DNA from 2 places in the Pseudomonas sp. P8_229 genome. Region 1 is predicted to be linked to the other one. Evidence: predicted binding sites of a transcription regulator. Region 1 holds the regulator's gene; the other holds the start of a gene.

Region 1 (3,404 bases):
TACCGCCGGCCTGCAGGCCAGCGATCCGGCACTGCGCATGCAGCTGGAAAGTCTGGCCGGTCGGGGCATCCGTTCAAAAAATTATCTGGTCCTGGCAACCACCAGCCAGAAACAGGTTCTAACCGCCGCTTATCATAGTTACAAGCGTTGCGGGCTTGCCGGCTGCATCCTGACTAAACTGGATGAGACGGCCAGCCTTGGCGAAGTGTTGAGCCTGGCGATCAGTCATGAACTGCCGGTCGCGTACCTGACCGATGGCCCACGGATTCCGGATGATCTGCATCTGCCGCGCCGCCATCAATTGGTCAGCCGTGCCGTCAGCGTGCAAATGCAGGAAGAACCCAGCGAAGAAGCCATGGCTGACATGTTCGCTGATATCTACCACAGCCCGACCAAGCAGGTTGGCTGAGGTAATGAACCGTTTTTGTACCTACATCGATGGCCTGCCATGCATTGTTCCGGTTGAGAACGCGCAGCCAGTAATGTGGCCTCCGTCTATGCAAGACAAGGTAAAGAAATAACATGGGCAGCATGCATCCCGTACAGGTGATCGCGGTGACCGGCGGCAAAGGTGGCGTCGGCAAGACTAACGTGTCAGTGAACTTGTCTCTGGCGCTGGCAGAGCTTGGCCGTCGGGTCATGCTGCTGGACGCCGACCTGGGGCTGGCGAACGTTGACGTTCTGCTGGGACTGACCCCCAAACGTACTCTGGCCGACGTGATCGAAGGCCGCTGTGAGCTGCGTGATGTGCTGTTGCAGGGGCCCGGCGGGATCCGCATCGTGCCGGCCGCTTCCGGCACCCAGAGCATGGTTCACCTGAGTCCGGCGCAACATGCCGGTCTGATCCAGGCCTTCAGCGACATCGGCGACAACCTCGATGTGCTGGTGATCGACACCGCTGCGGGTATTGGTGACTCGGTAGTCAGTTTCGTACGCGCCGCGCAGGAAGTGTTGCTGGTGGTGTGCGACGAGCCGACCTCGATCACCGACGCCTACGCGCTGATCAAACTGCTCAACCGCGACTACGGCATGAACCGCTTCCGCGTCCTCGCCAACATGGCGCAGAGCCCGCAGGAAGGGCGCAACCTGTTCGCCAAGTTGACCAAGGTCACGGATCGCTTCCTCGACGTCGCCTTACAATACGTCGGCGCGGTGCCGTACGACGAAAGCGTGCGCAAGGCAGTGCAGAAGCAGCGAGCGGTCTATGAAGCCTTTCCGCGTTCCAAGTGCGCGCTGGCGTTCAAGGCGATCGCGCAGAAGGTCGATACCTGGCCGCTGCCTGCCAACCCGCGCGGTCACCTTGAGTTTTTCGTCGAGCGCCTCGTGCAGCAAACGGCAGGGCCTGTGTTATGACCGCGAGCGGTATGAACTACTACAAGAAGTCGGCACGTGACGCGCAGTACGAGTTGATCGAGCGTTACGCGCCACTGGTCAAGCGCATTGCCTATCACCTGCTGGCGCGCTTGCCGGCGAGTGTGCAGGTCGAGGATCTGATTCAGGCCGGAATGATCGGCCTGCTTGAAGTGTCGACCAAATATGACGCCAGCAAGGGCGCCAGTTTCGAAACGTACGCGGGCATTCGAATCCGCGGCGCGATGCTCGATGAAGTGCGCAAAGGGGATTGGGCACCACGCTCGGTTCACCGCAACACCCGTATGGTCAGTGACGCAATTCGGGCAATTGAAGCTAAAACCGGCCGTGATGCTAAAGATCACGAGGTTGCGGCCGAACTCCAATTGAGTCTCGACGATTACTACGGGATTTTGAATGACACGCTGGGCAGCCGGCTGTTCAGTTTCGACGACCTGTTGCAGGACGGCGAACACGAAGGGCTGCACGAGGATGGCGCCAGTGCTCATCTTGAGCCGTCACGCGATCTGGAAGATGAACGCTTCCAGGCCGCGCTGGCGGACGCGATTGCCAATTTGCCGGAGCGTGAGCGACTGGTGTTGGCGCTGTACTACGACGAAGAGCTGAACCTCAAGGAGATCGGTGAAGTCCTTGGCGTCAGTGAATCGCGGGTCAGCCAGTTACACAGCCAGTGCGCGGCCCGCTTGCGGGGGCGTTTGGGGGAGTGGCGAGCGCGCTGAAGGCAGTGTGGGGGACACTGCGAACGAGGCTGGTGCGGTGATCAACGGCACCGGTCTTGCTCTGTTGTGCTCCAGACAGTCATCGAGTGCTTTGCCGGATTGATTGAAATGGCGCGTCCAGGTGCTGGGCGCGTTTAAGACTGCTTGGAGGTCGAATTGGACAAGAACATGAAAATCCTCATCGTTGATGACTTCTCAACGATGCGGCGGATCATCAAGAACCTGCTGCGTGATCTGGGGTTCACCAACACCGTCGAGGCCGACGATGGCATCACTGCCATTCCGGTGCTCAACAGCGGAAGCATCGACTTTCTGGTAACGGACTGGAACATGCCGGGCATGACCGGTATCGACCTGCTGCGCCACGTGCGTGCCGATGAAAAACTCAAGCACCTGCCGGTGCTGATGGTGACTGCAGAAGCCAAGCGCGAGCAGATCATCGAGGCGGCTCAGGCCGGTGTGAACGGCTACGTGGTCAAACCTTTCACGGCTCAGGCGCTGAAAGAAAAAATCGAGAAGATTTTCGAACGCATCGGCTGATGAACGCGCGGGGGAGCTATGGAGCATAACGAATCTTCACAGGGCGATTTCGAATCGACCCTGAAAAAACACGCGGTCGAACTGGTCGAGAGCCTTGAAAAGGGCAGGTTCGGCGACGCTGTGCAACTGATCCATGAGCTCAATCAGACCCGTGACCGTGGCCTGTATCAGGAAGTGGGCAAGCTCACACGCGAACTGCACAGTGCGATCGTCAACTTCCAGATCGATCCGCACATGCCGCAGGCCGAGGAAGTGTCGCAAATCACCGACGCCACCGAACGCCTGGGCTATGTGGTCAAGCTGACCGAAGCCGCGGCCAACCGCACCATGGATCTGGTGGAAAGCGCTACCCCGGTGGTCAATGGCCTGGCTGAAGAAGCCCAGGCCCTGAGTACCGATTGGGGCCGTTTCATGCGTCGTGAAGTCGGGGCTGAAGAGTTCCGCGAACTGGCGCGCCGGGTCGACGGTTTTCTGTCGCGCAGCATCACGGACAACCGTGCGGTGTCGAGCAACCTCAACGACATCCTGCTGGCTCAGGATTACCAGGACCTCACCGGTCAGGTGATCAAGCGTGTGACCCAACTGGTCACCGAAGTCGAAAGCAATTTGCTCAAACTCGTCCTCATGGCCAGTCAGGTGGACCGCTTTGCGGGCATCGAACACGACCGCGCCGCGATGCTTGCAGAAAAAGATCCACAAAAACATCTCTCGCAGGGTGAAGGTCCGCAGATTCATGCCGATAAACGAGAAGACGTTGTGTCCGGTCAGGACGAT
Region 2 (3,404 bases), 180 kb from region 1:
TGAGTTTTTCGCCGCCGAGTTCGACGCTGACCAGGTCGGTCAGCTTCAGTGCTGCACGAAAGGCGTTGCGGCGCTGGTGGTAGACCACTTCGGTCGGCAGCTCGCCGGTATAGAAGCGATCGCCTTCGGATTCTTCGATGTTCAACGTGCCGGTGCATTCCCAGGCAATGCGCACACCTTCGTGGAAGCCTTCGACCCTGAAGGGCTCGCCCGCCAGCAGGAAGCGCTCACCATCGCGCGGGATCATTTCATCCAGGGCGATGGTCGCGGTTTCGCGGTCGACCTTGATCAGGTAGCTCTGGAAACGCTGGCTGCGCTCATGGAAGGTGATGATCAGCGGGTCGTGGCTTTCTTGCAACTGGCGCAGGTTGCTGGAGATTTCCAGGGGCGTGGTCAGCACCTTTGGTGGCTGCGGAGTATCATCCGCGCTTAGGGCGTTTGGCACGTTTTCTCAATCTCCAGACAAAATTTGACTACGGCTAGCCAGCATTTTGCCAGCATGTTTCGCGGGTTGATAGTGCAGGCACATCGAAAGGCTCACGCCTGGCTGAGCGTACGCGGCTTGGTGGGTTTGGCGAAAGTGCCAGTCGCGTCATACAACGCGGGTGGCTCGCCCCCGGTGAGGATTTTCAGCTGATTGGCCGTGGTGGCCTGCTGAATCTGGATTGACTGGCCGTTTTTGACATTGGCCGCCTGGCACTGGGCAATCAGGTCGGTCAGCACATCGCTCTCGGACAGCAACTGGTCGCCAATACTGGAGTGGCTGGCCAGTTGCTCCAGACCCTGACGGTCGAGCGGCAGGTTGAGGCTGGCAAGGATTTCGCTGCGCTTGCGGCCATGCTGTTCAAGCAGAATGATCAATGCCTGTTTGCGCGCCAGAATATCTTCGAGCAAAGGCATGTCGCGACCGTGCAAGGCGAGGGACTCGGTTTGCAGTAACTCCAGCAATTGTTGAGCTGGAGCAAAGTCGTCGGTGATCAGTTGCAATAAATTAGTGTCGTGCATGGCTGGCCTTGGGTTCTAAGCGTCCAAAAGCCTGGCGCCGGCAAAAGCCTAGCGCTGGGCTTCGAAGTTGAGCAGTTTGCTGGCTACACGGTTGCTGTCGACTTTGTAGCTGCCATCGGCAATCGCTGCTTTCAACTCGGCCACGCGGGCTTTGTCGACGGCAGGCTGATCACGCAGCTTGTCAGTGACCTTCTGCAACTGTTGAGCCTCATTGCTGAGGTGTACCGATTCCCCGCTTTTTGCGGTACTGGCCGTTTCGGCCGGGGTATTCAGCGGCGCGGAGGTGCCGGTTTCGGCGGTTTCCTTGGCGTTGCTGGTACGTGTACTGCCCGTAAGTGACGAGGAGCTGTTCAAACGGCTGAAATCGATGACCATGTTAAAAACCTCTGGGAATTTGGACGCTTGCCATGTTCTCGGCCATTCCCTGGAAAACTTTAGGCTCACTTTGCAATGAGCTGTCTGCACCGAAGCGTGCCCTGCTGCGGCACAGTTTAGGGAAGCAACGGGACCGGCGCCAGTTTTCTGCGTGAGCGTTTTACATGGCCACTTCCACTTGGCCCGGCGCGATGACTTGCGCCTTGATCACCCGGTTGGAGTTGAGGTTTTTCACTCGAATCTGTTCTTTCAAGCCGCCATTGGCCAGGGCCTCACCGGGCATGCGCACGGCGAGCGTACCGCTGCGGGCGATGATGACCACTTGATCACCCTTGCGCACCACTTCTGCCTGTTCCAGATGCACCAGGGTAATCACCTGATCGGCGACCGTTGGTCGGGTCAATTTCTGTCCGATGGCTTCATCCACCGACGTCAAAAAACCTTGATTGATCTGACTGACGTCGCGTTCACGCAAGGTCACGTCCTGCGGTTCGATAATCCCGGCGCGTTTGAGCGGTCGTGTGGTGGTGACAATCTCGCGAAACAGGCGGACTTGAGCGGGCACGAACACCGTCCACGGCGAGCTTCCCTCGCAGCGAACCTTGACCGTTACCCGACCCAGCGGACGTGCCGGACTCTCCAGTGACGCTGTCAATTCCTTGTCGCACATAGGCATGCGCATACGCGGGTCGAGCTGGTTGACCTCGATTTCATAGCGGCCTTCCGTTTGACTGGTAGCCAGATAGTCTTCTACGGTGAATTCAAGAAAGCCCTGAGTGACGCCGATAAGCATGTCAGGCAAGGTAACCGTATCGGCACCGGCAGGGCTGCCAGCGAAAAAGAAGCAGACGGCAGACACCGCGCACAGCGCTTTGCGGGTGCGGCAGGTCAGGCGTCGAAAAAATGTCGTTTGAGCGTTCATACGAGTTAAAAAGCAAGCGCCGTGCCGTTTAGCAATGAATGTGCGTCGCAACAACACTTGGCGTTGGTGTAGGAGTCTGGGCATGGCTGGTGTAATGGATTCGGTGAACCAGCGCACGCAACTGGTAGGGCAGAATCGCCTGGAGCTGTTGTTGTTCCGTCTCGACGGTCAGCAGCTCTACGGAATCAACGTGTTCAAGGTACGGGAAGTGCTGCAGTGCCCGTCGCTGACGTTGATGCCCAAGTCCAGTCCTGTCGTGTGCGGGGTAGCGAATATCCGGGGGGCGACCATTCCGATCCTTGATCTGGCAATGGCAACCGGCTCGGGGGCGTTGAAAGACAAGAACAACCCGTTCGTGATCATCACGGAGTACAACACCAAGACCCAGGGTTTCCTGGTCCGCTCGGTGGAGCGCATCGTCAACATGAACTGGGAAGAGATCCATCCGCCGCCCAAGGGCACGGGTCGCGATCACTACCTGACCGCGGTGACTCGAGTCGACAATCAGTTGGTCGAAATCATCGATGTCGAGAAGGTGCTGGCGGAAGTTGCGCCGACGCCGGAAGCGATTTCGGTCGGTGTGGTCGATGTCGAGACCCAGAGCAAGGCGCTGTCGCTGCGGGTGCTGACGGTCGATGACTCGTCGGTGGCGCGCAAGCAGGTCACGCGTTGCCTGCAGACGATCGGTGTCGAAGTGGTGGCGCTGAACGACGGCAAGCAGGCGCTGGATTACCTGCGCAAGCTGGTCGATGAGGGCAAGAAGCCGGAAGACGAGTTCCTGATGATGATTTCCGACATCGAGATGCCGGAGATGGACGGGTACACCCTGACGGCGGAAATTCGCAACGACCCGCGCATGCAAAAGCTTCATATCATCCTGCATACTTCGTTGTCGGGGGTATTCAATCAGGCGATGGTCAAGAAAGTCGGTGCAGATGACTTCCTGGCCAAATTCCGTCCTGATGACCTGGCATCCCGGGTAGTCGACCGGATCAAAGCAGCAGATATCAGCTAGGGGCCTTCTGCCCCTGGCGGTCAACACGATTTAAGAGGCGGCATCATTGTCTACGGGTAATTTGGATTTCGAACAGTTCCGGGTCTT

What was found. Region 1 encodes FliA, which starts transcription of late flagellar genes. Its sites were predicted from a motif close to CTAAAGTTTNNNNNNNNNNNGCCGNTAA; they were not measured.
Region 2: the regulator FliA is predicted to act here: its motif matches at 1,416-1,443, upstream of flgM (flagellar biosynthesis anti-sigma factor FlgM).

The regions. Positions count from the first base shown of each region.
Region 1 covers NZ_CP125378.1:4,751,182-4,754,585, forward strand. The annotation lists gene flhF (flagellar biosynthesis protein FlhF) at 1-409, shown strand, start outside; gene fleN (flagellar synthesis regulator FleN) at 523-1,353, shown strand; gene fliA (RNA polymerase sigma factor FliA) at 1,350-2,090, shown strand; gene QMK55_RS21505 (chemotaxis response regulator CheY) at 2,259-2,630, shown strand; gene QMK55_RS21510 (protein phosphatase CheZ) at 2,649-3,404, shown strand, end outside.
Region 2 covers NZ_CP125378.1:4,571,567-4,574,970, forward strand. The annotation lists gene QMK55_RS20665 (flagellar brake protein) at 1-445, opposite strand, end outside; gene QMK55_RS20670 (flagella synthesis protein FlgN) at 538-1,005, opposite strand; gene flgM (flagellar biosynthesis anti-sigma factor FlgM) at 1,054-1,380, opposite strand; gene flgA (flagellar basal body P-ring formation chaperone FlgA) at 1,541-2,302, opposite strand; gene QMK55_RS20685 (chemotaxis protein CheV) at 2,385-3,317, shown strand; gene cheR (protein-glutamate O-methyltransferase CheR) at 3,364-3,404, shown strand, end outside.